DNA from 4 places in the Staphylococcus sp. TCBT05 genome. Region 2 is predicted to be linked to each of the others. Evidence: riboswitches for the same ligand, from Rfam matches in the RefSeq annotation. Region 2 holds a riboswitch; each other region holds the start of a gene.
The links. A riboswitch is a leader RNA that binds a small molecule or an ion and turns the genes downstream of it on or off. The one in region 2 is predicted to bind S-adenosylmethionine.
Positions count from the first base shown of each region.

Region 1: another riboswitch for S-adenosylmethionine. It lies ahead of ACY191_RS03545 (aminotransferase class I/II-fold pyridoxal phosphate-dependent enzyme); the one in region 2 lies ahead of ACY191_RS11685 (methionine ABC transporter ATP-binding protein).
Region 3: another riboswitch for S-adenosylmethionine. It lies ahead of metX (homoserine O-acetyltransferase MetX); the one in region 2 lies ahead of ACY191_RS11685 (methionine ABC transporter ATP-binding protein).
Region 4: another riboswitch for S-adenosylmethionine. It lies ahead of metK (methionine adenosyltransferase); the one in region 2 lies ahead of ACY191_RS11685 (methionine ABC transporter ATP-binding protein).

Region 1 covers NZ_JBUQDQ010000005.1:790,408-798,688, reverse strand. Annotated here, with positions in the region: gene ACY191_RS03565 (SulP family inorganic anion transporter) at 1-1,343, shown strand, start outside; gene ACY191_RS03560 (heavy metal translocating P-type ATPase) at 1,515-3,902, shown strand; gene copZ (copper chaperone CopZ) at 3,940-4,146, shown strand; gene ACY191_RS03550 (D-lactate dehydrogenase) at 4,210-5,208, opposite strand; gene ACY191_RS03545 (aminotransferase class I/II-fold pyridoxal phosphate-dependent enzyme) at 5,195-6,382, opposite strand; SAM riboswitch class I at 6,449-6,557, opposite strand; gene ACY191_RS03540 (aggregation-promoting factor C-terminal-like domain-containing protein) at 6,679-7,440, opposite strand; gene ACY191_RS03535 (PTS transporter subunit IIC) at 7,997-8,281, opposite strand, start outside.
Region 2 covers NZ_JBUQDQ010000038.1:975,467-983,747, forward strand. Annotated here, with positions in the region: gene ACY191_RS11675 (MetQ/NlpA family ABC transporter substrate-binding protein) at 237-1,049, opposite strand; gene ACY191_RS11680 (methionine ABC transporter permease) at 1,072-1,767, opposite strand; gene ACY191_RS11685 (methionine ABC transporter ATP-binding protein) at 1,760-2,785, opposite strand; SAM riboswitch class I at 2,869-2,976, opposite strand; gene ACY191_RS11690 (thioredoxin family protein) at 3,032-3,331, opposite strand; gene ACY191_RS11695 (toprim domain-containing protein) at 3,328-3,720, opposite strand; gene gcvH (glycine cleavage system protein GcvH) at 4,017-4,397, opposite strand; gene ACY191_RS11705 (arsenate reductase family protein) at 4,572-4,925, opposite strand; gene ACY191_RS11710 (thioredoxin family protein) at 5,068-5,388, shown strand; gene ACY191_RS11715 (nitroreductase family protein) at 5,455-5,994, opposite strand; gene aroD (type I 3-dehydroquinate dehydratase) at 6,062-6,781, opposite strand; gene ACY191_RS11725 (organic hydroperoxide resistance protein) at 7,110-7,535, shown strand.
Region 3 covers NZ_JBUQDQ010000005.1:334,156-342,436, forward strand. Annotated here, with positions in the region: gene serS (serine--tRNA ligase) at 1-460, shown strand, start outside; gene ACY191_RS01475 (AzlC family ABC transporter permease) at 965-1,660, shown strand; gene ACY191_RS01480 (AzlD domain-containing protein) at 1,657-1,986, shown strand; SAM riboswitch class I at 2,081-2,186, shown strand; gene metX (homoserine O-acetyltransferase MetX) at 2,249-3,217, shown strand; gene ACY191_RS01490 (DUF2232 domain-containing protein) at 3,555-4,481, shown strand; gene ACY191_RS01495 (DHH family phosphoesterase) at 4,496-6,463, shown strand; gene rplI (50S ribosomal protein L9) at 6,460-6,906, shown strand; gene dnaB (replicative DNA helicase) at 6,937-8,281, shown strand, end outside.
Region 4 covers NZ_JBUQDQ010000038.1:58,237-66,517, forward strand. Annotated here, with positions in the region: gene ytkD (RNA deprotection pyrophosphohydrolase) at 52-531, shown strand; gene ACY191_RS07440 (alpha/beta hydrolase family protein) at 512-1,300, shown strand; gene pckA (phosphoenolpyruvate carboxykinase (ATP)) at 1,418-3,007, opposite strand; SAM riboswitch class I at 3,173-3,285, shown strand; gene metK (methionine adenosyltransferase) at 3,395-4,591, shown strand; gene ACY191_RS07455 (NERD domain-containing protein) at 4,683-5,591, shown strand; gene ACY191_RS07460 (aldo/keto reductase) at 6,072-6,908, shown strand; gene ACY191_RS07465 (fluoride efflux transporter FluC) at 7,018-7,374, opposite strand; gene crcB (fluoride efflux transporter CrcB) at 7,371-7,736, opposite strand; gene ACY191_RS07475 (hypothetical protein) at 7,802-8,107, opposite strand.

The DNA of each region.
Region 1 (8,281 bases), on a different contig from region 2:
TAGCTGGAGTCGATCCAATGGTCGGTCTTTATGCATCTTTTATTATTGCAGTAGTCATCTCATTTGTAGGCGGTCGACCTGCTATGATTTCTGCAGCTACAGGTTCCGTCGCCCTAGTCGTCGTTCCGTTAGTTAAAGATTACGGATTACAATACTTACTTGCTGCCACTATATTAATGGGTCTTATTCAGGTCATATTCGGCATATTAAAGGTCGGACATTTGATGAAATTCATACCAAATTCTGTCATGATTGGCTTTGTCAATGCTTTAGCCATTATGATATTTACTACGCAAATTAAACATATCTTTGGTATATCTATTCCAACTTACATCTTTGTCATCATTACCTTACTGATTATTTACTTATTACCACGCGTTTTTAACACAATACCCGCTCCACTTATTGCCATTGTGTTGTTAACTGTCATTTCGATTTATACACATGCCGATGTAAAAACAGTCGGAGACTTAGGTGATATTAAACGTACACTACCACATTTCCTTTTACCAGATGTACCTTACACCTTTGAAACTTTGAAAATCATATTACCTTATTCATTATCTATGGCTATTGTTGGACTTGTTGAGAGCTTGCTTACAGCTCGTATTGTTGACTTAGCAACTGATACGTATAGTAATAAAAATCAAGAATCACGCGGACAAGGTATCGCAAACTTTATAACAGGCTTTTTTGGTTCTATGGGCGGTTGTGCCATGATAGGTCAATCCGTTATTAATGTACGTTCTGGTGCTACAACGCGTCTGTCTACCTTTACTGCCGGAGTATTTTTAATCATTTTAATTATTGTCTTTGGTGATTGGGTAGTACAAATTCCAATGCCTATTCTCGCTGCAATCATGGTTATGGTTTCAGTCGGAACATTTGATTGGAAATCATTCAAATTTATCAAACGTGCACCTCGTACAGATGCCTTTGTAATGATCTTAACAGTCGCTATTGTGTTGTTGACTAATAATTTAGCTTTAGGCGTCATTGTCGGAGTCATTGTTAGTGCATTATGCTTTGCCACTAAAATATCTAAGGTTAAAGTTGAACAAGAGACACATGAACAAACCATTTATTATAAAATTTCAGGTCAAATTTTCTTTGTATCAATAGATACAATGATGAATCAATTAGACTTAGATTTGAAACATCAGACAATATATTTAGATTTCCAACAAGCACACTTATGGGATGATTCTGCAGTTAATGCTATTGATACACTCGTTGAAAATTATAATAAAAAGCACAATACCGTATATGTTCAACATTTAAATAAAGATAGTAAAAAAATAGTTACTGAACTTACAGAAATTAATCATCAACATTTATTATAAGCCGTTATTTCACACAAAAGCCAATGCGCATGTATTTACTGCGCATTGGCTTTTTTAAATCTTAATCATTGACATATATACGGGTAGGGGGTATATTGTAGATAAATGATTTGCTCTACTACCGGACATTAATATTCCAAGATACATAAAATAAAAAGGGAGGTTTATATTATGTCACAACAAAAAACAACGACCTATGATATTACAGGGATGACTTGTGCAGCTTGTGCAAATCGTATCGAGAAGAACTTAAATAAACTCAATGATGTTACTGCAAATGTTAATGTAACGACAGAGAAAGCAACCGTAACATACGACCCACAAAGCACTTCTGAAACACAAATTACTGAAAGCATTGAAAAAACTGGTTATGGCGTGTCTACTGAACACACTGATTTAGATATTATCGGGATGACTTGTGCAGCCTGTTCAAATCGTATCGAAAAGGTATTAAATCGTATGGATGGCATAAGTAATGCAAGTATTAATCTCACTACAGAAAGTGGTGCTATCGACTATAACCCTAACACTGTTACGGTCGATGATATAATAAGCAGAATACAACAGATTGGTTATGATGCACAGACTAAACAAGATGAAACACAAAAAGCATCTAGAAAGGAACAAGAATTAAAGGGAAAAAGATTCAAACTGATTATTTCAGCTATCCTAACCGTTCCTTTATTACTAACAATGTTCGTTCATTTATTCGGCATTCCTTTACCACATATTATAATGAATCCTTGGTTCCAGTTCGTCTTTGCAACACCTGTTCAATTCATTATTGGATGGCAATTTTATGTTGGTGCCTATAAAAATCTTAAAAACAAATCAGCAAATATGGATGTACTTGTTGCTTTAGGTACAAGCGCTGCTTATTTTTATAGTATCTATGAAATGATTAAATGGTTAATTCAACCACAAATCACTCCGCATCTTTATTTTGAAACAAGTGCAGTATTAATCACACTAATATTATTAGGTAAGTATTTAGAGACACGCGCTAAAGCACAGACAACAAATGCATTAAGTCAATTAGTCAACTTACAAGCTAAAGAAGCACGAATCATCAGAGATAACACAACAATCATGGTTCCATTAAACGAAGTCAAAGTTGGCGATTATTTAGTTATCAAGCCAGGAGAAAAGATACCCGTTGACGGTACAATAATTAAAGGAACAACATCAATAGATGAATCTATGCTGACTGGTGAATCAATTCCAATTGAAAAGAATGTGAATGATACTGTCATAGGTGCAACGATGAATAAACATGGTTCCATTACTATTGAAGCAACAAAAATCGGCAAGGATACGGCTTTATCGAATATTATTCAAACTGTAGAAGCTGCCCAAAGTTCTAAAGCTCCTATCCAACGACTCGCAGATATTATATCTGGTTACTTTGTACCAATTGTTGTAGCCATTGCTTTACTCACATTTATTTTCTGGATTACACTTGTACAACCTGGTGAATTTGAACCTGCGCTCGTTGCTGCTATTGCAGTATTAGTCATCGCCTGCCCCTGTGCATTAGGTCTTGCTACTCCTACTTCTATAATGGTAGGAACTGGTAAAGCTGCTGAACATGGCATCTTATTTAAAGGCGGAGAGCATATTGAACGAACACATGAAATTGATACTGTAGTCTTAGATAAAACTGGGACAATTACAAATGGTCAACCAGTAGTCACTGCATTCAATGGTAATAGCGAGACGCTACAATTACTTGCATCTGCAGAAAATGGATCCGAACATCCATTAGCCGATGCTATAGTGAAACATGCTGTTAATAACGATATTAAATTGTTAGAGCCTGAACACTTCACTTCTATACCTGGCAGAGGTATTTCAGCTATTATTCATAATCGTCATATCTTAGCAGGTAATCAACAATTAATGACAGAATATAATATTGATACAACTGAGCAAATAGAACAATTACAACGCTACGAGACAGCTGGTCATACTGCTATGTTTGTAGCTGTCGATAATCAAATTAATGGCATAATTGCCGTTGCAGATACTGTGAAATCAAATGCACGAGAAGCAATTCAAGCATTGCATGATTTAGGCATCAACGTCGTCATGTTAACAGGCGACAATGAACGTACAGCTCATGCTATTGCTAAACAAGTAAATATAGATACCGTTATTGCGGAAGTATTACCGGAAGAAAAGGCAGCAAAAATTGCAGAAATTCAACAAACAAATCAGCATAAAGTAGCTATGGTAGGAGATGGTGTAAATGATGCACCTGCTCTAGTACAAGCAGATATAGGTATTGCAATAGGTACAGGTACCGAAGTTGCTATTGAAGCAGCAGATGTTACTATCCTGGGAGGCAATTTATTGTTAATACCTAAAGCCATAAAGGCAAGTAAATATACTATCCGTAATATCCGTCAAAACCTATTTTGGGCATTGGGTTATAATGTAGCAGGCATTCCTATTGCTGCATTAGGCTTATTAGCTCCTTGGATTGCTGGCGCAGCAATGGCATTAAGTTCAGTCAGTGTAGTAACAAATGCTTTACGTTTAAAAAGAATGAAACTATAGTTAACCCTATATAAAAATTTATAAGGAGGTGAATGTTATGGCTAAAGAAATCATTGCAGTAGAAGGTATGAGTTGTAATCATTGTAAACAAGCTGTTGAAGGAGCACTAACAAATCTAGATGGTGTTACAACTGCTGAAGTAAATCTTGAAGCTGGAAATGTCACAGTCGATTACGATCAAACACAAGTTACAACAGTTAACATGAAAGAGGCTATTGAAGATCAAGGATATGATGTAAAATAGCACAATCATAGAGGCTCATATCATCAAAGTGCGTTGATGATATGAGCCTCTATTTTGTTATAATCAATTTACACGTAATGATGTATCTCCTGTTTGTAATACCTCAATAGTTGCATCTAAAGCATCAACTATTAAATTTTCAACAGCAGCATCCGTATAGAAAGCAATATGCGGAGATAAAATAACATCTTTACGTTCAATAAGTGAACGTAATAATTCATCTTCTAATGTGACACCACGTTGATCACTAGGAAATAGACCCTTTTCAGCCTCATATGTATCTAATGCTGCACCCTTTATAATACCTTTATCAATAGCTTCAATTAAGGCACGGGTATTCACAATCGACCCACGAGCGCAATTTATAAATACTGAACCTTCTTTAAAACTATTAAATAATGATTCATCAAATAAATAATGATTTTCATCACTTGCTGGCACGTGCACCGTAACAATATCAGCTACTTCCACTATTTCTTTAATTGTATCTTTATAACTCACGATAGATTGTAATTGTTCATTTTTCACAATATCATACGCAATTACCTTAGCACCAAAACCATTTGCAAATATTTTCGCAACTACACTACCAATACGTCCTGTACCAATCACTGCTACTGTTAAATCCTTAATAGAGCGCGATAAGATGGCAGGTTGCCAGCGAAAATCTTGTTCTGCGGTCTTTTGCTGTATATCATTAAAGTTTCTCACCAAATTTAATGCTTGGGACACAGTATACTCTGCAATTGACTCAGGTGAATATGAAGGTACGTTTGAAATGATTAAATTATACTTATTCGCCAATTCAAAATCATAACAATCATACCCCGCACTTCTTTGGGCAATTTGTTTTATTCCAAACTCATTCATTTTTTTGTAAACCACTTCGGGCAGAGGGATTTGTTGTGATACAGACACGCCATCAAAGCCTCGGACACTATCTACCGTGGATTCAGTCAATAATTGACTATCTAAATCTACAGATACTTTATGTTGTGCTGACCACGCTTCAATATAAGGAATATCTTCCTCTCTTACACCAAACAATTTAATTTTTGTCATCGCAGACACTTCCTTCTTTATGATATAAAGCACTTAATGATTGTAAACGATTAGCTGCTTCTAATAGTTGTGCATCATTCAATGCTAGTGAAATTCTGACATAATTACGCCCATGCTCGCCAAATGGGATGCCAGGAGCTACTAAAATAGATTGCTCCTCTAATAAATACTTAACAAATTGCTCACCATCATAACCTTCCGGAGTAGCTAACCATAAAAATATACCACCCTTCATTGGTTCAAATGGAATGTGTTTTTCAGCCAATTTTGCTTCAAAAAGATCTCTCCTGCGTTTAAAGGTAGCACTTTGTTCCTCTAAAAATGTATCATAATGATTTAAAGCGTATGTTGCAGCATCTTGTAACGCACCAAACATGCCTGCATGTGTGTGTGTTTGGAATTTTTTGAGCGCCTGAATCACCTCTTTATTACCTACTGCAAAACCAACTCTAAATCCTGACATATTATAGCCCTTAGATAGTGAAAATATTTCAATCGCTACATCTTTGGCTTGTGGTGATTGCAATATACTCGGGTTTTTATGATCAAAACCAAAGGCACTATATGCAAAATCATGAACAATTTTAGTTTTTGTCCCCTTAAAACGCTTTATAGCTTCATCAAATACATTTTGTGTCGCAACTGATCCCGTAGGATTATTTGGATAAGTTAAATATATCAATTTAGTATTATCTAAGACTGACTGTGCCACCTTATCCCATTCAGGTAAATAATCCGGAGAATTCAATACCAGTGGTACCGGAATTGCATCAGCCAATTTTACGCCAGCTAAATAATCTGTATATCCTGGGTCAGGCAACAACACATTTTCTCCTGGATTAACAATACACTGCGGTAAATTAACTAAACCATTTTTTGTTCCATATAAAATACATACTTCATCTTCTTTATCTAACGCTACTTGATATTGACGTTGATAAAAATCAACTATCGCTTGTTTAAAGGTATCTTTTCCATGAAATGCACCATATTTTTGGTTCTCTGGTATATGTATTGCTTTACTAAAACAATCTAAAATGCCCTTAGGTGTTTCTCCATCAGGTATACCCACCGCCATATTAATTAATGGTAAGGGGCCATGTTCTACTTTTTGTCCCATTGTCTTTCCAAAATAGCTGTCAGGTATCTGAGATAATCTTTCTGACATTACCATAAAACTGCCCTCCTTAAATAAAAAACTATATACCGAAGTTCAGCGGCATATAGTCATATCATATGTCACCTATCTCTCAAGACAAATATTGCTTGTTGGATTTAGCACAGTACGTCAATCACGTCTGTTGCTGAAGTATCATCGGGCCAATTCCCTCAACTTCTCTAGATAAGTTGCTTCATATTAAATTACTAATTATTTTATCAGAATATTCAAACTTGTCAATGTAAAAAAAGAACGACTCTAAAGAGTCGCTCTATATATAGTGTTGAATCATTTAATTATTTAATTAAATCTTACCACCAGTTATTAGCTGAACGGAAAGCTAATGCAGCTTCGATTGAACCATAACGTTCTTTAGCATAGTTGATCATACCTTGAGTTTGAGTAGCAACTGAACCAGTTCCCCAAGATTCTTTAGTTTGACCTAAACCTCTGTATCCTAATTCGTTAACAGCATTTGGGTTACCGCTTGACTCAGGTAATACGATAGTATTCCACATAGCTTCAGTACCACCAGCAGCTAAGAATTGAGCTTTAACTGATCCACCAGTTGAAGCAGCTTGTGTTTTTGCAGCTTCGTATGCTTTAGTTGCAGTGCTTGTTTGAGCAGTTTGAACGTTTGAGTTTGAAGAAGCTTTAGGAGCTTCAACTGCTTGAACTTCTACATTGCTTGATTGTTGTTGTGAACTTACTTCGTTAGATGATTTTTCGTTAGTGTTTGTAGATGCTTGTGCACTTACATCTTGTTGAGCTGAGTTTGATGAAACGTTTGTAGATGCACTTTGTGAACCTGCAACGTCATAGCTCCAAGACCATGATTGACCATCTGAATCAAATTTATATTCGAATCCGCCTAATACGAAGTCATAGTGGTAAGCACCAGCGTGTAATGGTTTTTCGTTTAATTCTGAAGCGTTGTTTTGAGCTAATTCTGCTAAGTGTGCTTTGTCGATGTTTTGCTCAGAAGCGTGCGCTTGATTTTGATCTGCTTGAGTTGCGTATCCAGTTACACCTAATGCTACTGCTAAAGATGATGCTAAAATTGTTTTCTTCATAATAAAAAAATCCTCCAAATTTAATTCTTTTCTAAAAGTAAATTATATTTTCGTTAATAAAATTATCGTATCTGCTAATATTGTTTAAAATTTATGTCTAATTTTTTGACCACAAATAATATACCATAAATTTCTCGTTTTTATATTACATGTATATAACAAAACTTTACAAAAGCAAGCTCATTATGTAACATTGCAATCTTTTTGTTTTGTTTTGTTACGCATAAACTATCAAAGATAACGCTAACATTTAATGTAAAATGTTGTTATAACAGTGTAACTTACTACTTTTTTCACATTAAGACTATTTTCTGAATTATTACAAGTATCCTTTCTGTAATACTTTTGTAATAATATAAACCGTTAAAAAATATATTTATTGGGGCAAAACTTGTAATTTTTGTTTTTTCTGAAAATTCAATCGCTAACTATCTATTACTTTCATGACGGTATTCAACTTTAATTTTACCGAAAAAATCGTCTACAGGTTTTATTACTCCTGTAGACGACTCAATTAATTGTTAACTTTATTAAGCTGTATTTTAAATTATTTTCATTATGCTAAGAATTTAAAAATATCTCGATCATATAATTTCAATACTTTCATATAGAAGGTATTAATAATATAACCAATTGTAAATGGCACTACAAAAAATGCAATAAATACCATCAACAGGCTCAATAGTGGTGAATGTTCCATAAACCTAAATGCACTAATTGGACCGACTAGTCCAATAATACCAAATCCAGCAGATTCTTTAGTACCGCCAATGCCGATAAGTGCTCCGGCAAAACCTGTGACTAAAGCAGTAGTAAAAATAGGCAATAATATGATAGGATG
Region 2 (8,281 bases):
CTCATTTGTATCTCTTATTATTAACACTTAATATATGATTTTAAATAGCGATATAGTATCATTAATCGCCCTTTAATATTAATGTATACACTTTAATTTATATTTAAACATTTACTGAGGAGTCACATTTCTTCCTTAACTATTTATAGTTATTTGAGAGACATTATTTAAACTCTTTAATATAAAAAATCCCCCACTAACCATTACGGCTAGAGAGGGATGGACTATATTCAATATTATTTTGCTGGTACTACTGCACCATCATATTTTTTATTAATGTAGTCTTTGATTTCTTTAGAATGTAATACTTCCATTAATGCTTTGATTTTCTTATCGTCTTTGTGTCCTTCTTTAACTGCGATTAAGTTAGCATATGGATTATCTTTTGCTTTCTCAACAACAATTGAATCTTTTTGTGGACTTAATTTTTGATCGATAGCAAAGTTTGAGTTAATAATTACAGCATCTGCTTTTTGGTTTTGATAGATCTTAGGTAAGTATTCTGCAGATTGTTTGTTGTTAAATTTAATATCTTTTTTGTTTTCAGTGATATCTTTAAATGTTGCGTCTTCAGGTTTTACACCTTTTTTCAATTTGATTAAGCCTTCATCAACGAAGAATTTTAAGAATCTACCTTCTTCAGCTGGGTTGTTTGATACGTAAACTGTTGCACCTTTTGGTAAGTCTTTTAAGCTTTTATATTTTTTAGAATATACAGCCATTGGCTCTAAGTGTACGTTACCAGCAGATTCAATTTTATAACCTTTGTCTTTTTTATCTGTTTTTAAATATGGTGTATGTTGGAAGAAGTTTGCATCCAATTCACCTTTATTTAATAATTTATTTGGCGTAGTGTAGTCGTTAATTGTTTTAATCTTTAAGTTATAACCTTTGTCTTTAAGTAATGGTTTAGCCTTTTCCAAAATTTCTGCATGTGGCGCTGGTGATGCTCCAACTGTAATGGTCTTATCTTTCCCGCCGCCATTACCACAAGCTGCTAAAACAAGTGCAAGAACTAAAACCGAAGCAAAACTAAATAATTTTTTCATATCGTTAAGTCTCCTTTTAATTTTATCTCTTATCTATCTTATTTGTAGCCCAATCACCAATAAATTGAATGATAAAGACAATAATAAGTATTAAAATAGTTGAAACTAAAATGACATCATTTTGGTTTCGGGTAAATCCAGTTAAATATGCCAAGTTACCTAACCCACCTGCACCAATAACTCCGGCAATTGCCGTTGAACCAACTAATGCTATGGCAGTAACCGTAATACCTGAGATTAATGCTGGCATTGCTTCAGGTATTAATACCTTTTTAACTACAGTCCAAGTATTTGCACCCATTGACCATGCTGCCTCGATAACACCTTTATCGATTTCTTTAAATGCAATTTCGACTAATCGTGCATAGAATGGTGCAGCACCGATAATTAGTGCTGGTAAAGCACCAGTAGGACCACTAATTGTTCCAAGTACTAAGCTTGTAAAAGGAATTAATAGTAATATCAAGATAATGAATGGTATCGCTCTGAACAAGTTAACAATGAACGATACAATATTATAAAATATTCTAGCTGCCTTCGAATCACTTTTAGCAGATAAGAATAATAACACACCTAAAATTAAACCAAAGATAAATGCAAATATCGTAGAAACAATTGTCATATACAATGTCTCGTATGTTGCAATCCAAACCTCACTCCATTGAACATTTGGCATTGTAATCATTTCTTGGAGTATGTCACTAAATGAATTACCCATGCTTTAACACCTCCAATGAAACATGTTGCGCTTCTAAATCATTTTTGAACTTTTCGAACTTTTCTGAATCTAATGATGGTAAATGTAATACCAAGAATCCGATGGAACCGTCTTTAGAATGTTTGATATTCGCTTCCAATATGTTCACATCAATATCATGTGTTTTTGTAATATATGAAATAAGTGGTTCAGTCGTATTATTACCTGTAAAGTTCAAACGTACGATATACGAATTATCATCAATATGTACTAAATCAGTAATAGACTCATCAAAATCATCATTTAAATCATCTTTGACAAAACGTTTTGTCACATCGTGTTGTGGGTTTTCAAAGACAGATGTTACTGCACCTTGTTCAATGACTCGGCCATTTTCCATCACGGCTACTTCATCACATATGCGTCTAATAACTTGCATTTCGTGTGTAATGATCACAATTGTTAAATTACGTTGTTCCTTGATTTTCAACAGCAAATCTAAGATTTCATCCGTTGTTTGTGGGTCAAGGGCACTCGTTGCTTCATCACATAGTAATACATTCGGCTCATTAGCCAATGCTCTTGCAATACCGACACGTTGTTTCTGACCACCAGATAGTTCTGACGGATAAGCGTCCTCTCTACCTTTCAATCCTACTAGCTCCACTAGTTCTAGTGCACGTTGTTTCGCTTCTGATCTTGAAACACCTGCAATTTCTAATGGAAACGTAATATTATTTAAAACCGTTCTTGACCATAGTAAGTTAAAATGTTGAAATATCATGCTCACTTTTTGACGTTTTTTACGTAATTCTGATTTTGATAGTTTCCCTATAGTATCGCCATCAATGATAACGTCTCCTGAAGTAGGCTGTTCGAGATTATTTAAGAGTCTGATTAAAGTACTCTTTCCTGCACCAGAAAAACCAACTACCCCAAAGATTGAGCCTGATTGAATGCTTAAATCAACATGATCTACAGCAAGTACGTCTTGTTTCTTAGTTTTGTACCTTTTCACTATTTGATTTAACTCAATCATCATAGTTGCCTCCTTGTATTGCTCTATCAATTAAAAAATGCTTTCCCTTGTTCACCGAAGAATAGAGAAAGCATTTGCCGCTTCTCTCATCTCCAAAAGTCCAACAAGACTTTTTGTGAATTGGCACCATTTCTGTTACAGACGGTTGCCGGGCTTCGTAGGGCACATCCCTCCACCTCTCGTGATAAGAGTTTCATTTATTTAATTATCAATAATCCTACCATCGCACTAGAGATTCGTCAATAACTATTTTAAATTTTCTAATAAATAAGGTACCGACTGAAATGCGTAAATACGCTTTATCTCTTGGCCTTTTGACATGACTATTAGTACGGGTACAGATTGAATTTCGTGCTTTTGGCTATATTCTGGATAAAAATTCAAATCCACTTTCGTAATTGGTAATTGTAAGATTTCATTAGCGATGTCTAACATTCGTTCAGATATTTTACATGTTCCACACGTAGGTGTATAGCCAAACACCAGTGATTTCTCTTTATCATCGTGTTCATGTATATCGACACGCGTTTCTTTTGCTACGTTCATGTTAATAAACTAACCCTTTCAGCTATATAATCTATTTGAGCCTTTGCCATGCTCTCTTCATCCTTTACTTTAAATCCATTTTTTTCTAGAACTCGTGAGAGATATGGCTTTGGACATTTTGCAACTTCACAATATTGTTTATCAATTCTAATATGATGACTTTCACTTAAATAACGTTTAAACCATTTACGGATTTTTTCACCTTCATTATCTGAATCAACAAGTATATGCACTTGTTTTCCATATAATGATTCAATCATTGCATCTAATTTATCAACGCCCATTGTACCATTCGTACAAATAATTTCAATTGGCTGATCTATAACTTGCTTTACCCTCTTCTTGTCGGACTTCCCCTCGACAATGATTACTTGGTTTAGTATCGTCATGATATCCACCCTCTAAATGTTGATAGTTATTCTCTTCTATTAAGTTTTTCACATTAGTTAATAAGCATAAACATTATTTACATTTTTATCATGTAACCTTTGCACACTCTAGATAAATTTGACTATATCTTAATTGTTCATATATAGTTATTGCATCTATTTTATGCATTACCACAGCATATAACATCTTCTTTTTATATTGTTAAAGATTATTCATCCGCTTAATATAATTTGCACTATTTTTACATATAAAATAAAACTCCCAGATTCAAAGGATCAAGGAGTTTCAGTCATGTTTATTCACCAATCATTTCAGAATATTGTTCTGCTGATAATAAATCTTCTAATTGGCTTTCATCACTTAATTCAATTTTAATCATCCATGCTTTTTCATATGGTGATTCATTTACAAACTCAGGGCTATCCTCTAACTCATCATTTGAGCTAAGTACTTTACCTGAAAGTGGTGCATATAATTCAGAAACAGTTTTTACAGATTCAACACTACCAAAAGTGTCGCCTTCATTAATTTCATCATCAACTTCTGGTAATTCAACGAATACGATATCTCCTAATTCGTTTTGAGCGTATTCAGTAATACCAATTGTTGCTGTATTTCCTTCAACTTTTACCCATTCATGTTCTTTAGAATATTTTAATTCGTTTGGTACTGCCACGAGTATCCCCTCCTAAATGTTATTACATATTCATGATGCCATATGAAAGGTATTAGGGCAACTATAAAGTGGGATAACATTGCACCTTCAACCGTTTTTCGCTCATTTTTATAAAGCGTTTTCATTTTTTGTAAACTTATTATGCTTTACTTGATTGCCATGACTAATATTGTCTTATAACCAAACTTGTTTATATTCGTCTTCTTTAAAGCCAACAGTCACTTTATCACCAGATACAGCAAGTGGTCGTTTAACTAGCATACCGTTTGAAGCTAGTAAATCTAGTTTTTCATCATCTGTTAAATCATTTATCTTATCTTTGAGACCTAACTCTCTGTATTTTGCGCCATGCGTATTGAAAAGTTTATTAATTTCAATATCTGTTCCAGCTAAAATTTCTTTAAATTCACTCTTAGTAGGTGTGTGTTGTACAATATCAATTGGTTCAAAGCTAACGCCATAGTCTTTTAAGAATTTTGCTGCTTTTTTACATGTTGTACAATTAGGATACTGGTAAAATTTTATCATTATTCTGTACCTCCTATGTCTAGTTATCACTAATATATCAAATTTATTCATAAAACGCTCTAATTATTAAGCTAATTTTTTTTATTAGAATTATAATTTCGCTATAATAGTATTACTAATCTATCAAAAAGGAGAATTAATTATGCAACCTATTAATACAACTGATCAATTTAAAGAGACAATTCAAAGTGATCAACCAGTCATTGTTAAATTCGAAGCAGGCTGGTGCCCTGATTGTAAAGCTATGGATATGTGGATTGATCCAATAACTGAAAAATATAATGATTACCAATGGTTTACAGTTAACAGAGATGAATTAGAAGATGTAGCTGCAGACAATGAAGTGATGGGAATTCCAAGTCTACTCGTATTTAAAGATGGAAATAAATTAGCACACTTACATTCTGCAAATGCTAAATCACCAGAACAAGTTGAATCTTTCTTAGCAGAAACATTTAAATAATAAATTAAGGAGTGAGACTAAAATCTATTGATATAGACTTCTTGGTCTCACTCCTTTTTTAATGGGCTAAAACTTTTCAATTATATTTTCAGTATGTCGTGGTCTATAATTCATTTTATCTTCTAAGTCAGTTAAATATAAAAATCCTAGTAAACGTTCGTTTTCTTTAATATTAAATAGAGCTTGGACTTCTTTGTCAAAAATATAAGACGGCGTCTTCCAACATGTACCTATTCCTGCTTCATGCAACAATAGCATCAAATTTTGTACATAAGCACCAAACGCCAAATGATCTTCTAAACCTTCTAATTGATGAGGGTCTTCCTTTAAAATCAAGACCAACATACCACCTAAATTAGTAACGACTTGATAGTGATCTTCTTGCTTTTTCGGTTTATCATGAAACGCAATTTGAGTTAGTTGTTTACTCATATTTCCCAATCTATCTTTAGCAACGTGAATCACTCTCCACGGTTCCCTGTGTCCATGGTTAGGTGCATCAGCAGCCTTTTTAATCGCATCATATAATGCATCTTCATCTATAGTCATATCTCTCTTAAAGATTTTTACACTTCTACGTTGTGAAATAGCCTCTTGCAGTTCCATAGTTATATCGCCCTTTCTCTATTGATAACTATTATCAATTATAATGTAGAATGACGATATTTTCAAATTACTCATATAGATTCAACTGTGCTCTCAATGTTTCAACATGAATTTGACCAGGTGCTTTCGGTGTATCCAAACAACCATAAGAAACTACTCCACCAAATACACCTTGCGCAGTCCTTGAAACAATACCTAATTTAGACATTGATATGCCAATCACTTTTTCTGATACTGTATCAGCGGTTTCAGAAACCACTTCTAACAAGCGTAGCACATCCATCTTGTCATGTGGCATCACAGCAACCTTGATATAGCTTGGTGACAATTGGTGCATTTTAAAATATAAATGCTTTAATTCTTCTATAGGCGGCGTTTGTTTGAAATCATGATATGACAATACAGTTTCCACACCTTGTGACTCCACATCATTTACAAGTGCTATGAATAAATCTCTGTTAACAGACTTGTCAAATTCAATATCTAGTAAATCAACACCATTGACATTGCTAATATTGAATAACAATTGTCTATAATTATCATCTTCAAGTGTTCCTGCACCACCTTGTGATTGCGTTCTATAGGTCACCAATAATCGCTTATTGATATTCAACTCTTTTATTGACTCAATAGTTTGCTCCAATAATTCATTATTGTACGCTTGCCACTGATCTATGCGCAATTCAATAATTTCAAATGAGTCACTATACAATTTTAATTGTTGTAGTGTTTCTTCAGTTATTTTATTTTCTGGAGCTATCGTCACAGCAATATCGACTTTTGTCATTATATGTACTCCCTTTATAAGATAATTAAAATTATTGTATAACAAATTTTGAAAATAACACAATGCCAAGTTATTATTTTCAGCAGAATCAGCAATACATAACACATTTACTGCGCTATTCATTTCATACCACGATAAAGTTATTTATTACAACTAGTCCCGTTACATAACCTGAGTCATTTCTGCCTATAATACACTCCAATTTGATGGTATATGCATATTGCATCAACCATATTAAAATTTATTTTATAATGAAAACGAATTCCTATGGTTTAAATTTTATACAATGGGTAGACATAAGAATAAAGACCTAAAGGAGGTATTTTAAATGGCAGTAAAATATGAAACGAAAGCAACAAATACAGGTGGACGTAATGGACACGTTCAAACTGATGACAAAGCAATTGACGTAGCGGTAATTCCACCAGCTCAAGCTGATGCTGAAAAGGGTACAAATCCTGAACAATTATTCGCAGCAGGTTATGCGTCATGCTTTAATGGTGCATTTGATTTAATTTTAAAACAAAATAAAGTTCGTGGTGCAGAACCAGAAGTAACTTTAACAGTCCGTTTAGAAGACGATCCTGAAGCAGAAAGTCCAAAATTAAGCGTCTCAATAGATGCAAAAGTGAAAGATGTATTATCACAAGAAGATGCTGAAAAGTATTTACAAGATGCACACGACTTTTGCCCATATTCAAAAGCAACACGTGGCAATATTGATGTAGATTTAAGTGTTGAAGTAGTAAAATAAGCACTTAATATAAAATCAAAAGCGTCTAAGAAACAAATTTCTTGGACAACGATAAGAAGGCAATTTCTATTGAAATCATATAGAAATTGCCTTTTTAATATTCATTTAGAATGATAAGACATCGTTCCATGATGATGTTTGAATTCATTTGTTTTATTGTCAGAGATTATTTCAATGATTGTATTAACATAGCATGACATATCATTTAAAGAAATATGTATTGAAATTGCCATTGGCAGCATAAGTTGAAAAATGTCATAATCTTTATATTTAAGACACCTCGTTAAATTAACTTAGTAGTGATTATCAAATTATATGAAAAGGCCTTATTTTATTAAGTATATTTTAACGTGAATTTTTTATTAAATCGACGTATTTTGGCGAGACTCCTGTGGGAACAGGACAAGCTGAAGACTACAGGCTGAAGCTGTCCCCTAGGAAAGCGAGCCTATAATTTATAATATTGAACATAAAACAGTAGATAAGAAAAATGGATATTTCATGATTTACATTCTTATAAAAGTTTAACATTTGTATTTCAATATAAAACATTATTTTTTGCAGTATGTTGGCGAGACTCCTGTGGGAACAGGACAAGCTGAAGACTACAGGCTGAAGCTGTCCCCTAGGAAAGCGAGCCAACAATATGTAATATTAAAATAGCACTCAGATAAATTTAATTCATTCATCTGAGTGCTATTTTTCTAGGATTTTTGTCCCAAAATCTTTTTTGTTCAAATCTTGAT
Region 3 (8,281 bases), on a different contig from region 2:
AATTCGTTTGCATCAATTTGATAAAGTTGAAATGGTTCGCTTTGAAAAGCCAGAAGATTCATTTGATGCATTAGAGGAAATGACAACACATGCTGAAGCAATTCTCGAAGAATTAGGCTTACCATATCGTCGTGTAATCTTATGTACTGGAGACATTGGCTTTGGTTCAAGTAAGACATTTGATTTAGAAGTATGGTTACCAAGCTATAATGATTATAAAGAAATCAGTTCTTGTTCAAACATTACTGACTTCCAAGCAAGACGTGCGAATATTAGATTTAAACGAGATAAAAATGCTAAGCCAGAATTAGTACACACGTTAAATGGTAGTGGTTTAGCAGTAGGTAGAACCTTTGCTGCTATTGTCGAAAACTATCAAAATGAAGATGGTTCAGTAACTGTTCCAGAAGCTCTTGTTCCTTATATGGGTGGCAAGACTGTAATTAGACCAGTTAAATAATTAAAATGAAATAATAAATGAAGCGTCGGAGATGTACAGTTCTCTGACAAATGAAAAGGCAATTTCTTTTGAGATTGCCTTTTTATTTATCATGATTTATACAAATTGCGTTTTTTCAGTATGGTGATTTAGCAATAAGACATATCTACCTAACTATTAATTAGGTGAACCATATTAATACAAAATATTGAACAAATTTTTAGTCTAGTTAATTTTTAAAATACAGGAAGCAAGTAACTATCAAATTATCATAAGAGGGTAGGGGAGGTGTAACGATATAAAAAAGGTTAAAAATCAAATTAATAGTAGCGTTGTTAAACCTTTTTCTGCCAGGTGGTCTAAATTAATCTGAGTCTATAAAATAATTTAAAATTGCTGTAATAGCAACGTTTTTAGACTGTAGTTTGTCTTACGTAACACATACCGAAGTCTAAAAGATATGGTTGTTTTTAAATGTTTGTAATAGAATGTGAATATCAAAATACATCAACAAGGGGTGAGATGATGAAAGAACATATCACATTTAAACAAGGCGTTAAAGAATGTATCCCCACTTTGTTAGGCTATGCTGGTGTTGGATTATCATTTGGAATTGTCGCTGTAGCCTCTGGCTTTAGTATTCTTGAAATTATATTATTGTGCTTAGTGATTTACGCTGGTGCTGCTCAATTTATAATTTGTACATTAGTCATCTCAGGGACACCCATAACGGCTATTGTGCTTACAGCATTCATAGTTAACTCGAGAATGTTTTTATTAAGCATGACATTAGCCCCGAATTATAAAGATTATGGATTGTTAAATCGGTTAGGGCTTTCTTCGCTTATAACTGATGAGACATTTGGTGTAGCTATCACGCCACATTTAAAAGGTGAGAAGATAAATGATCGTTGGCTACACGGTTTAAATATTACAGCGTATTTATTTTGGACAGTGTCATCTGTTGCAGGTGCTATATTTGGCAAATACATACAACATCCGGATGCTTTAGGATTAGATTTTGCAATCACAGCAATGTTTATCTTTCTAGCGGTTTCTCAATTTGAAGCGGTAAAGCGCTCGCATATTAGAATTTACTTTGTCTTAATTATCTGTGTTGTGGCTATGATGTTATTGTTCAGTTTATTTATGCCGTCATACTTGGCGATTATTTTAGCTTCAGTTGTTGCGGCAATGCTTGGGGTGGTGATGGATAAATGACGATTTCTCTACATATGCTTATTATCATTTTGTTGTGTGGGTTAGTTACATGGTTAACAAGGGTTATCCCTTTTATATTAATCACGAAAATACAGTTGTCTGAAAAGGTCGTCAAATGGCTCTCATTTATTCCAATTACACTATTCACGGCATTAATTATAGATGGCGTTATAGAGCAACATGACAATGGACTTGGCTACACATTAAATTTCCCGTTTATTATAACGATGGTACCTACAATCTTAATTGCAGTTATCACACGTAGTCTAACCTTTACAATTATTGGAGGCATTTTAATAATGGCACTCTTAAGATGGCTATTTTAAATAATTCATTGATGTAAGAGTTAATATCCGTTAGAATGACAATAATTAGAAAATTATGACATCTTTTATATGAGATGCATATAAATAAAATAAAATCTTATTTCGAGAAGCAGAGGGACTTGGCCCGTTGAAGCTTCAGCAACCGGCTATATAAGATGTAGTACGGTGCTAATACCAACGAGATACTCGAATGATAAGTATAGTTAAACTTCTTACTTATTTTTAGAGTGAGAAGTTTTTTTATTTAAGTAGGAGGTAAAAAATGACAAATTATACGGTTGATACATTAGAATTGGGACCATTTACGACTGAATCTGGTGAAACGATAGCAAATTTGAAGTTACGCTATGAGCATGTGGGTTTTCAAGGGCAACCGCTTGTAGTAGTTTGCCATGCATTAACAGGCAATCATCTGACATATGGTACGAATGAAGATCCTGGATGGTGGCGTGAAATTATTGATGGTGGATACATGCCAATTCATGATTATCAGTTCTTAACATTTAATGTTATTGGTAGTCCATATGGTTCAAGTTCTGCACTCAATGATGTAGATTTTCCTAAACAATTAACGTTGAGAGATATTGTCAAAGCTATTGAACTAGGTATCGAAACACTAGGGTATCGAAAGATTAATATATTAATCGGTGGCTCTTTAGGTGGCATGCAGGCGATGGAACTTTTGTATAACCGTAAATTTGAAGTAGAGAAAGCAGTAATCCTAGCTGCTACTGATCGAACGTCATCTTATAGTCGTGCATTCAATGAAATCGCAAGACAGGCTATTCTGCTTGATAACAAAGAAGGAATGAGTATCGCAAGACAGTTAGGATTCTTAACCTATCGTTCATCAAAAAGTTATGACAAACGTTTCACACCTGATCAAGTAGTTGCGTATCAGAAACACCAAGGCGATAAATTTAAACAACATTTCGCGTCTGAGTGTTACTTAACACTGCTCGACGTCTTAGATAGCCATGATTTAGATAGAGGAAGAGATGACGTGGATGCTGTGTTTGGCTCACTTGATACAAAGGTCATGACAATGGGTTTCACCGATGATTTACTCTACCCAGACGATTTAGTTAAGGCAGTAGGAGAACGCTTTAAATACCATAAACATTTCTTTGTTCCTGATAATGTTGGGCACGATGGTTTCTTGCTTAATTTTAATGATTGGGCACCTAATTTATATCATTTCTTAAACTTATCTAAATTTAAACGTAAATAATATTGAGGTTATTGAATATTTATTGAAATATGGGCAGTGCATAATGACATCTGACTCGTTGTGAGTTGTTATTAGGCATTGCCCTTTTTGATTTTAAAAAAGTTGAAATAATAGATTCGAGAAGTATGGAATTTAGAAGGCAAAAGCAATGATGGAATAGTCATTAATCCATGTAATCAGTAATCTAGTTTGATAGAGACGATTTCTGAATTTGCAGTAAATCAAAGGGGATGTTAAACGATGTTATCAGATCATTAATTCTTCTATATAAAATGGGTCGGTAAAATTGTGTAAAAGATTTAAATTGGTTAAAATGGTAGTTATAGTCAAAAATAGTATAGGAGTGGCGAACTTGTTTTCAAAAATATATCCTAAAGCAACTATTCTTAGCATAATTGCTTTCATAGTAGTAGCTTTAGCTTTACATATATTACCACCGCTAGGACTGGTACTCGCATTATTTGCTACGATACCAGGTATCATCTTATGGCACAAATCAAACGAGTCGTTTGGCTTAGCAGCGGTTATATCGGTTGTCTTAACAACATTATTAGGTAATATATTTGTGCTAAGTATATTGGTCCTCATTATTTTCTTGAGCTTTATCGTAGGCCAATTGTTAAAAGAACGTACGTCAAAAGAACGTATTTTATATGTTACAACTACATTTATGAGTATCGTTTCACTTATCGCGATTATGTTATTACAGACTTTTGATAAATTACCAAAAGCCTCTGCAATCATCAATCCAGTGAAACAACAAATGCATCAACTTATAACAGAGTCGGCAGTCTCCGGAGATTCTAAAATGATTCTTGAAGAAGGTTTCCGCCAATTTGCAGTACAATTACCGAGTTATATTGTGATTGCAGTTTTTCTACTTATATTGATTAATCTTATTATTACATTTCCAATCTTACGTAAATTCAAAGTTGCTACACCAATATTCAAACCATTATATGCATGGCAGATGAAACGCTCGATATTAGTCATCTATATTATTGTGCTGTTTTGTGTTATGTTTGCTACCCAATCGGGTACTTTTCAAAGTGTCGTATTAAACTTTGAAATTGTGTTATCATTATGTATGTATATTCAAGGGTTGAGTGTTATTCACTTTTTTGGAAAAGCAAAATCAATGCCGCTTGCACTTACGATTATTTTAATGGTGATTGGGACAATATTAACGCCATTTACACATATCGTGGGACTCATTGGATTGGTAGATTTATGCTTTAACCTGAAAAGCATCATTAAAAAATGATTTGGGGTGGAAAAATGAACCGTCAATCCACTAAAAAAGCGTTGATTTTACCATTTATTATTTTGGCACTCACAGCAATCGCACTCGTTGTTGTTTGGTTTATCTTTAACCAATTAGTCGCAGGAATTGCGACCGTTGTTTTAGTGTTTGTCATCATAGCGACAGCCTGGATGGTAAGACAAGCTTTTCGGAAATTAGACTATTACGTCAATAATCTCAGTGGACATATTTCTGCAGGTAACAATATTGCTATTAAGACGTTACCTATCGGTATGATTATCTTAGATGAAAATGAAAACATAGAGTGGATGAACCAGTTTATGTCGGATCGTTTGAGTCGTAATGTGATTTCGGATCCAGTTAATGAAGTATATCCAAATATTTTAAAGCAATTAGAAAAAACACAAGAAGTAGAAATTGAAGAGAATGAATACCACTATCGTGTGCGTTATTCAGAAAGTGAACATGTATTGTATTTCTTCGATATAACTGAAGAAGTACAGACAAATGATTTATATGAAGAATCTAAACCAATTATCGCGACATTGTTCTTAGATAACTACGATGAAATTACACAGAACATGAATGATACACAGCGTTCTGAAATCAACTCGATGGTGACACGTGTAATCAGTAGATGGGCAGAGGAACATGATGTTTACTTTAAACGTTATAGTTCAGACCAATTTGTCGCTTATTTAAATCAACGTATTTTAAAGGAAATTGAAGATGCTAACTTTAGCATTTTAGGACAGCTCCGTGAGAAGAGTGTGGGTTATCGTGCTCAACTGACATTGAGTATTGGTGTCGGTGAAGGCTCTGAAAATCTTATCGACTTAGGTGAACTATCGCAATCCGGCTTAGATTTAGCACTTGGCCGTGGTGGTGACCAAGTTGCAATTAAAAATATGAACGGTAATGTACGTTTCTACGGTGGTAAGACTGACCCAATGGAAAAACGTACGCGTGTTAGAGCTCGAGTTATCTCACATGCCTTGAAAGATATCTTAATGGAAGGTGACAAAGTAATTATCATGGGTCATACACGACCTGATTTAGATGCAATCGGTGGTGCAATTGGTGTGTCACGCTTTGCAATGATGAATAACTTAGATGCCTACATAGTATTGAATGAATCGGATATCGATCCAACCTTACGACGTGTAATGGAAGCGGTCAATGAAAAGTCTGAACTTAAAGAGCGATTTATTACTTCTGATGAAGCATGGGATATCATGACCTCTAAGACAACGCTTGTTGTAGTCGATACACATAAACCAGAGATGGTACTCGATGAAAACATTCTAAACAAGGCCAATCGTAAAGTGGTTATTGATCACCATAGACGTGGTGAAAGCTTTATCTCTAGTCCGTTACTAGTGTATATGGAACCATATGCAAGTTCTACAGCAGAGTTAGTGACAGAATTATTAGAATATCAACCAACTGAGCAACGTTTAACACGTCTCGAATCGACAATTATGTTTGCCGGTATCATCGTTGACACACGTAACTTTACGTTGCGTACAGGTTCTAGAACCTTTGATGCAGCAAGTTATTTAAGAGCGCATGGTGCGGATACAATTCTGACACAGCATTTCTTGAAAGATGATATCGACACATATATTAATAGAACTGAATTGATTCAAACAGTTAAGTTACAAGACAATGGTGTTGCCATCGCACATGGTTCGGAAGATAAAATTTATCATCCCGTCACGGTTGCACAAGCTGCCGATGAGCTGTTAAGTTTAGATGGCGTAGATGCTTCTTATGTAGTAGCCAAACGTGAAGATGACGTCGTCGGTATGTCTGCCCGTTCTTTAGGCGCAGTTAACGTTCAATTAACGATGGAAGCCTTAGGTGGTGGCGGTCACTTAACAAACGCTGCAACACAAATTAAAGGTGTAACTGTAGAAGAAGCAATCGATCAACTTCAAGAAGCAATAACAGAACAAATGAGTAGGAGTGAGAATACATGAAAGTAATATTCACACAAGACGTTAAAGGTAAAGGTAAAAAAGGCGAAGTTAAAGAAGTACCAGTAGGCTACGCAAATAACTTCTTATTGAAGAAAAATTACGCAATTGAAGCAACACCAGGAAACTTAAAACAATTAGAACAAAAGAATAAAGCAGCAGAAGCTGAACGCCAACAAGAAATTGAAGACGCTAAAAAGCTAAAAGAACAATTAACTGAACTCGAAGTTAAAGTATCAGCTAAAACAGGTGAAGGTGGTAAATTGTTCGGTTCTGTAAGTACAAAGCAAATCGCACAAGCCTTACTAGACCAACACAATATCAAAATTGATAAACGTAAAATGGATCTACCAAGCGGTATCCACGCATTAGGTTATACCAACGTACCTGTGAAGCTAGACAAAGAAGTAGAAGGTACAATTCGTGTGCACACAGTTGAACAATAATAACGAATTGAAATATGAGGTGTAATCGTAATGGATGGAATGTATGAACAAAATCAAATGCCGCACAGCAATGAGGCTGAACAGTCTGTATTAGGTGCCATTATCATAGATCCAGAATTGATTAACACAACTCAGGAAGTCTTACTTCCTGAGTCATTTTATAGAGGCGCACATCAACACATCTTTAGAGCGATGATGAACCTCAACGAAGATAATAAAGATATAGATGTCGTAACAATCATGGATCAATTGTCACAAGAAGGGCGATTGAATGAAGCGGGTGGTCCGCAGTATCTTGCCGAGCTATCCAATAGCGTTCCGACCACTCGAAACATACAATACTATACAGAAATTGTGTTTAAGCATGCTACTAAACGAAAGTTAATACAAACAGCAGATAGTATTGCGAATGATGGTTATAATGACGAACTTGAATTAGATGCAATTTTAAATGATGCAGAAAGAAGAATCTTAGAACTATCATCTTCACGTGAAAGTGATGGCTTTAAAGATATACGTGACGTACTTGGTGAAGTATATGAAAATGCTGAAGTATTAGATCAAAACAGTGGTCAAACACCTGGTGTCCCGACAGGTTATCGTGACCTAGACCAGATGACTGCAGGGTTTAATCGCAGTGATTTAATTATTTTAGCGGCACGTCCATCAGTAGGTAAGACTGCCTTCGCACTGAATATCGCGCAGAAAGTTGCGACACATGAAGATCATTATTCAGTTGGAATCTTTTCACTCGAGATGGGCGCCGATCAATTGGCCACACGTATGATTTGTAGCTCAGGTAACGTAGACTCGAACCGCTTAAGAACAGGTTCAATGACCGAAGAGGACTGGAATCGATTTACGATTGCCGTTGGTAAACTATCAAGAACGAAGATATTTATCGATGATACACCAGGGATTCGTATTACCGATATACGTTCAAAATGTCGCCGTCTCAAACAAGAACACGGCTTAGATATGATTGTAATTGACTATTTACAATTAATTTCCGGTAGTGGTTCACGATTTTCAGATAATCGTCAACAAGAAGTATCTGAAATATCACGTACATTAAAGGCGATTGCCAGAGAACTTGAATGTCCAGTTATTGCGTTGAGTCAGTTATCACGTGGTGTTGAACAACGACAAGATAAACGTCCAATGATGAGTGATATTCGTGAATCTGGTTCGATAGAGCAAGATGCCGATATCGTAGCCTTTTTATATCGTGATGATTACTATAATCGTGGCGAGGATGAAGACGACGATGACGATGCAAACTTTGAACCACAGACAAATGATGAAAACGGTGAAATAGAAATTATAATTGCCAAGCAACGTAACGGCCCAACGGGTACCGTGAAATTACACTTTA
Region 4 (8,281 bases), 920 kb from region 2:
CTCCAACTAAAATCATAGCATTGTTAGTTTAACATAGAAAGAGGAAGAGTGATGAGCGTGAAGTTTAAAGATAAAGAAAATGATAATGTATATTTAACGTATAAAGACGATTCAGATATTCCTGACGGTGAACACGTTCTAATCATTCCGAACTATCAAGGGAAATTATTATTCACACAACATAAAGTAAGAGGTATTGAATTTCCGGGAGGCAAGGTTGAACCTGGGGAAACCAGTTTAGTTGCTGCAAAAAGGGAATTGTTTGAAGAAACTGGTGGTGTTGGAGAAACATTTCATTATATTGCCCAATATTATGTAGAAAGAACTTGCGGTAAAAGATTTACTAAAGATGTGTTTATGGTCACCGTAGATGTCTTAGAGCAACAGTTAAATTATTATGAAACGCATGGTCCTTTATGCTTTAATGATGTTTCAGAAGTACCGAGCAACAAAAAGAGCTATTTATTAAAAGATGCAGCAATTTTACAATGCTTAGAAAGAGTGATGGAAATTGGCTTTTATAAATCATAAGCGCATGCCAGTCGAGAGTTTAGATCATATATTTGAAGAGGTTACGTACTTGGTTGATAATTTAAAGGTTCGTGGACTGATGATGCGACCAACACGTACTGTGAAACGCATAGTTATATATTTGCGCGGAGGTAAAGGACAGGTAGGGATGGTCCGTACAGGACGTTTGATGCAATTTTATGATGCGCACACTTTAGTATTTGGTCCTTATTATCGTGGCAATAATGGTAGTGAAGGTAAAGATGAATTTTATGGCGGTGATTTGGATGATGTATGCGTTGCTGTTCGAATACTACATGACATGTATCCTGATGCACCAATACATATGGTTGGTTTTTCTAGGGGTGGCTTACAAGGTTTATTAACTTTCCAAGCATTGCCAGTTTCAAGCTTTATCATTTGGGGTGGCGTGTCGAATATACATTTAATGTATGAAGAACGTGTTGATTTAAGAGGAATGTTACGCAGAATGATTGGTCACCCAAAGAAAGATTATGCTGCTTATGCTAAGCGAGATGCATTGACATCAATAAACTCAGAGTGTCCGCCCATCTTCATTGTGCATGGTGGCAAGGATAAACAAGTAGGTATACATCAAGCATATCATTTAGAATGTAAATTGTCTGAAAGAAACGTGACATTTCGTACATTTTATCAAATGGATGAAGGTCATGTACCAAGACCGCCTGCAATTAAACATGCATTAAACGCTGTTAAGCAGTGGATGACGGATGTTGAAAATAATTGTATTCAGCAACACTACATTTAATATAATCGTCTTCTAAAATGAGTTGGAATATAATAGCCTGAATGTTTAAAAATATATTTATTTTTGTTAATTTATATAAAAAAAGACCGTGTGTTAGGCACACGGTCTTTTTTGGTATTATTTAAATCCACCATTTTTTGCTAGGTCAGATACTTCTTCACCAAACTTTTCAAAATTACGTTTGAAGCGGTCGATTAAATCTTGAGCTTGCGCTTTGTATTCATCTGATTTGCTCCAAGCGTTAATTGGGTTTAATAATGTTTGAGGTACATCTTCGACATGAATTGGAATATTTAATCCGAACATATCATCTTTAATGTATTCAGCATCTTTAAGTTTACCTGTAATGGCTTGGTTTACCATTTGTCTAGTGTAGTTTAAGCTGATTCTTCTACCAACACCATATTTACCACCAGTCCAACCAGTGTTTACGAGATAGACATCAACATCATGTTTATCGATTAGGTCTCCGAGTAAATCTGCATATACCTTTGCATTTAATGGCAAGAAAGGTGAGCCGAAGCATGTTGAGAATGATGGTTCAGGTTCTGTAACGCCACGTTCAGTACCTGCTAATTTAGCAGTGAACCCACTTAAGAAATGATACATTGCTTGATCTTTAGATAATTTGGAAATTGGAGGTAATACACCAAATGCATCTGCAGTTAAGAATATAATTGTATTAGGATGTGCAGCTTTTGATGGTGTTACAATGTTATCAATATGATTGATAGGGTATGCAGCACGTGTATTCTCTGTGTATTTATTATCATCGAAATCTACATCACCGTCTTCATCAACGACAACGTTTTCTAAAATTGTTCCATACTGGATAGCGTCGTAAATTTGTGGTTCCTTTTTATATGAAAGGTTAATTGCTTTTGCATAACAACCACCTTCAATATTGAAGATCCCGTTGTCATTCCATCCGTGCTCATCATCACCAATTAATTTACGTGTAGGATCTGCGGATAACGTTGTTTTACCTGTTCCTGAAAGACCGAAGAATAGTGCAACATCGCCTTTTTCGCCGACGTTAGCAGAGCAATGCATACTCATAATATTATCTTTCGGCAACAGGTAATTCATTACAGAGAAAATACCTTTTTTCATTTCACCTGCATATTCAGTACCACCGATTAAAATAACTTTGTGTTTAAATGAAGTAATGATAAATGTTTCAGAATTTGTACCATCTACTTCTGGATTAGCTTTAAAATGTGGCGCTGACACGATTGTGAAATTAGCTTTAATTTCTTGTGCTTCTTCTTTAGATTTTGGACGTATAAACATGTTTTGGGCGAATAAATTATGCCAAGCAAGTTCATTGATTACTGTTAACTTTAACTGTGATTCTTCGTCACTACCTGCATAACCATTAAAGACATAAAGTTCGTCCTTTTGATCTAGGTATTCAAGAACTTTGTCATATAATTTTAAAAATGTTTCCTCTTCGATAGGTTGGTTGATATTACCCCAATCGATAGAATCTCTATAAGATGGTTCTGTCACGATGAATTTGTCTTTAGGTGAACGTCCAGTATATTTACCAGTCTTTGCATTAATTGCTCCAAGTTCTGTTAATTCACCCTCACCATTATTTAAAATCTTGTTATACAATTGTGTTGTAGAAAGTTGGAATAATGATGACGTTTTGCCCAAAATGTTTTCGATTTTATTAGTGTATGTGTATGTATCTACAGCCATACTCAATCCCTCCAAAGTTATTTGTATTGTAAGCCTTTACAATTAAAAAGTATAACACATATGATTTATTAGTACACATCATTTTAAAGGGAATTTAAAATTTATATTAATAAATGTTAAATTGACATTATTACTTAACTTCGGTACTATAGTGATTAACGGATTCTCTTATCCTGAGAGGCGGAGGGACATGGACCCAATGAAGCCCAGCAACCTCTTCTTAATACGAAGAAAGGTGCCAAACCGTTTGCAGACAAATACCGTCTGAACGATAAGAGCGAATGGACGTATTAGGGCCTTCTCTCTATTTAATATAGTGAAAAGGCCCTTTTTTAATGAGCTCACAGTATAGAGAATATTCGTAATTTAAAACTAAAGGAGCAAATTATGACTTACAATAGAAGATTATTCACATCAGAATCTGTAACAGAAGGACATCCAGATAAAATTGCCGACCAAGTTTCAGATGCGATTTTAGATGAAATATTAAAGGATGACCCAAATGCACGTGTAGCTTGTGAAACGACAGTTACGACTGGTATGGCGTTAATTTCAGGTGAAATATCAACAACTACTTATGTTGATATTCCTAAGGTAGTAAGAGAGACAATTAAAGAGATTGGCTATACGCGTGCTAAATTTGGTTATGATAGTCAAACAATGGCAGTATTAACAGCGATAGACGAACAATCACCTGACATCGCTCAAGGTGTGGATACCGCATTAGAATATCGCGATGATTTATCTGAGGCGGAAATAGAGGCGACAGGTGCCGGAGACCAAGGCTTAATGTTTGGCTATGCAACAAATGAAACAGATACTTATATGCCATTGCCAATTTTCTTATCTCATCAATTATCTAAACGTTTATCAGACGTAAGGAAGGATGGCATATTAGACTATCTTCGCCCAGATGGTAAAGTGCAAGTAACTGTTGAATATGATGAACATGATAAACCAAGCCGTATTGACACAATTGTAGTTTCTACGCAACATGCTGAAGATATTGAATTAGAACAAATTCAAAATGATATTAAAGAGCATGTTATTTATCCAACAGTTCAAAAAGATTTACTAGATGAACAAACAAAATTCTACATCAATCCTACTGGTCGATTTGTAATTGGTGGACCTCAAGGAGATGCGGGCTTAACAGGTCGTAAGATTATTGTAGATACGTATGGCGGATATGCACGCCATGGTGGTGGATGCTTTAGTGGTAAGGATCCTACAAAAGTTGACCGTTCAGCAGCATATGCAGCACGTTATGTAGCTAAGAACATTGTTGCAGCAGGATTAGCTGATAAATGTGAAGTGCAACTTGCTTACGCAATTGGTGTTGCAGAGCCAGTTTCTATATCAATCGATACATTTGGTACAGGAAAAGTGAATGAAAGTGTGTTAGTTGAAGCGGTTAGAACTCACTTTGATTTAAGACCGGCAGGAATTATAAAAATGTTAGATTTAAAACATCCTATTTATAAACAAACTGCAGCATATGGTCATTTTGGTCGTACGGATGTGTTGTTACCATGGGAGAAACTTGATAAAGTCAACTTATTGAAAGATTCTGTACAAGCATAATAAATTGCCTTAAGTGTATAGTTTACACTCGAATAAACAGATGATTTCCATTATAATAAAGTTACTGATCACATAAAGGAGCGTTATTGTTATGAACTCATTGGGACCTTTAGAAATTGGTTTAATCGTGGCAATTATCGTAGCAATTATTTGTTTGATTTTATTTATTGCTGCTTTAAACAGTAAGAAGAAAGCACAGAAAAAGATTGAAGAACAATATCAATCTAAAGAACAAAAGTTAAAAGAAGCACACGAAGAAGAATTAGAAAAAGAAAGAATCGAAAATAAAAAGACTGTTACAAAACAAAAAGAAGAATATGATGCGACAGTCAATACTAAAGATAGAGAAATTGATGCACTGAAACTTTTCTCAAAAAATCATAGTGAGTATGTAACAGATATGAGATTGATTGGTATTCGGGAACGCTTAGTAAATGAAAAGCGAATTAGACCTGAAGATATGCATATTATGGCCAATATCTTTTTACCACGAAATGAATTTAGTGATGTGCAACATATCAGTCATTTAGTATTAACACGTACAGGGTTATATATAATCGATTCCCAATTGTTAAAAGGTCATGTCTATAATGGCATCAGTGCAAATCAATTCAAAGATCAACCAATGATTGAGCAAGTCTTCGATACATTAGATCTTGATAAGCAAAAGGCTCAAACATTAGTATTAGATCAAAATGATGATAAGAAATCATTGAATTTTGTAAATTATACTGAGCATATTAATGATATTGAAAAGTTAGCAGGCGATATTCAAACAGAATTGAACTTGAAATTCACACCGACGACTATCTTGTACTTTAATCCGAAGAATGAAGGTGCTGTTACAATCACAAACTATGCACAAAGTTCAAATTCTAAAGTGCTTGTTGGTCCAGAACAATTGGATGAATTCTTTAATAAGTTTGTCTTCCATGGTCGAATTCAATACACTGTCGAAGATTTACAACGCATTATGGATGAAATTGAATCTTTTAATTAATATCTTTGCTAAAGTAACGTAATCAATTTTCTGAAATGAATAGAGTGGTTGGGACTTAAATCATCCATTCTCAAATAAAAGAGAGCTAATCCATTGTTGATTAGCTCTTTTTTTTATATTTAAATTTGGTTCGTAATATATGTAGATAACAAAAAATAATAAATTCCGTGTAATTAATTGTAGCGTAGATAAATTTAATTTGAAGTTTTTGATTTGAAAATACATCATCATGTGGAGTATCTGGCGAGAGGCCTAAGTGAAAAATGCTAGGCAAAGACCAATGGTGAGATGACATGCTAGGAAAACGAACTGAGAAAACTATGATAAATTAAAGTTTGGAAGTAGTAAATATGTGCAATACATATTAGTGATTAACGTAATAAATAGCTAATTTATTTGGTTATGAAGCTTTTTGATTTATATGACTTACGAAATTGTATATCATGTAAGATAAGTAAAGTAAAAAAGGGGATATGAACATTGGAAAATATTACGTTTTACAATGGCAATGAAATGCCGATACTTGGATTAGGTACATTTAGAGTAGATAATAGCGATCAATGTAAAGAAGCAGTAAAACATGCTATAGAGAGTGGATATCGCCATATTGATACAGCTATGATTTATGAAAATGAAGAAAAAGTTGGCGAAGGTATTGCTGAAGCGTTAGAATCTACTGGTATTGACCGAAGCGAACTATTTATTACTTCGAAGTTATGGTTAGCAGATTATGGCAGAGACAATGTTGCAGATGCTTATGCAACGAGTTTAAAAAAATTAGGATTAGACTATTTAGATTTGTATCTTATGCATTGGCCAGGTACTGATGAAGCGTTAATGATTGATACATGGCAAGGTATGGAAGATTTATATAAAGATAATAAAGTTAAAAATATCGGTGTTAGTAACTTTGAACCAAGTCATTTGGATGCACTATTAGCTCAAGTTTCAATTAAACCAGTGATTAATCAAGTTGAATTTCACCCATACTTACTGCAACAAAAATTAAGAAACTATCTAGAAGTTCAAAATATCCATTCTGAGTCATGGTCACCATTAATGAATGCACAAATCTTAGAAGATGAGACAGTGCAACAAGTTGCTACAGAAATTGGTAAAACACCAGCTCAAGTAGTTATTAGATGGAATATAGACCATGGTGTCGTTGTTATACCAAAATCTGTGACGCCATCTAGAATTGAAGAAAACTTAAATGTCTTTGACTTTAAATTGACTGCAGAGCAAATTGAAAAATTAGACCAGTTAAATGAAGATAAACGTATTGGACCAAATCCATTAGAATTTACTGGCGAATAAACCATTTAAATTTAGAAATATTAATATTAAAAAGAACCTAGTAAATGCGTTTTTATAACAATTCATTTACTGGGTTCTTTATTTTGTTAACTAATATTGCTGATTACATTTATAAAATAATATACCCGATGAAACAGGCGGCGAATGAAACAACATATTGGAGTAAGGAATATCCAATAAAATGCCACAGATTTTGTTTATCTACTAACATCTTTACAAGTTCAGAAGATAAAGTAGAAAAAGTGGTTAATCCGCCTAGGACACCAATAATTAGCAATGGATGTATCCAAGATGTATGTATAGTCATTCCCATAATAAAGCCGATAAAGAAACTACCTATAATATTAACGAATGGCGTAGCAATTGGAAATGGGGAAGTGAATTTAGTAGCACAATAATTTGTAATAAAGCCTCTAATGACTGCTCCGATACCGCCACCTAACATTACGAATAAAATATTGATCATGCTATCTTCCCTCCAATTCGCACACCGATATAACAAACTATAATCCCAATGATATAACTCGTAATCGCATAAATAACTAATAATAAATAGTACTGGTGCGCTAACATAGATACTAATTCAAATTGGAAAGTAGAAAAGGTGGTAAAGGCTCCGATAAAGCCAGTAGTAATACCTTTTTTTAAATGTGCGTTATTGGCGAAATATTTTAGTGCTAAACTACCTAACAATCCCATTAAAAAAGAACCCATGATATTAGCTATGAAAGTACCGGTGGGAAAGCCACTATCAGGATTCATAAAAGAAAACCAATATCTTAAAAGTGCTCCAATTGAGCCACCAATAAAAATAAATAGATATTGCATCATTTATACGCTTCCTCTCAATAAAATAAAATACTACAAAAGTATTTTACCTTTTGTAGCATAATTTAGAAAATAATACCAAATGTTGAAAGCGAAGAAAGGATATGAATGATAATTACGATGAGTAATACAAACGGTAATATTTTACTCGCTTTTCTAATCCAATCTGATTTGTCTTGAGAATGTTTAATCGATTTATCTGCAAAAATAATAGAAATTATTAAAATAACAGCATTTATAATACTACAAACAAAAATTAGTTTAATTATAGAATTAAAGTGCATATTTAGAAGAGGATTTCTAGTATTAAAATAAAAACTGATAATAATCAATAAACTAGATAAATAAAAATAAAGTTTTGAACGTGCCATATTTACCTCCTAGTGCAATTCATCTAATAATGATACCATATTTTTACATAAAATTAACTAAATTTACAATTAAAAGAAAAAGCAAGATTTTTATTATGATGAAAATCTTACTATTGAGGCAAATTTACTACTGTAATTTGTAAAATTCTACTCTAAAAATTTTGACAATTTAAG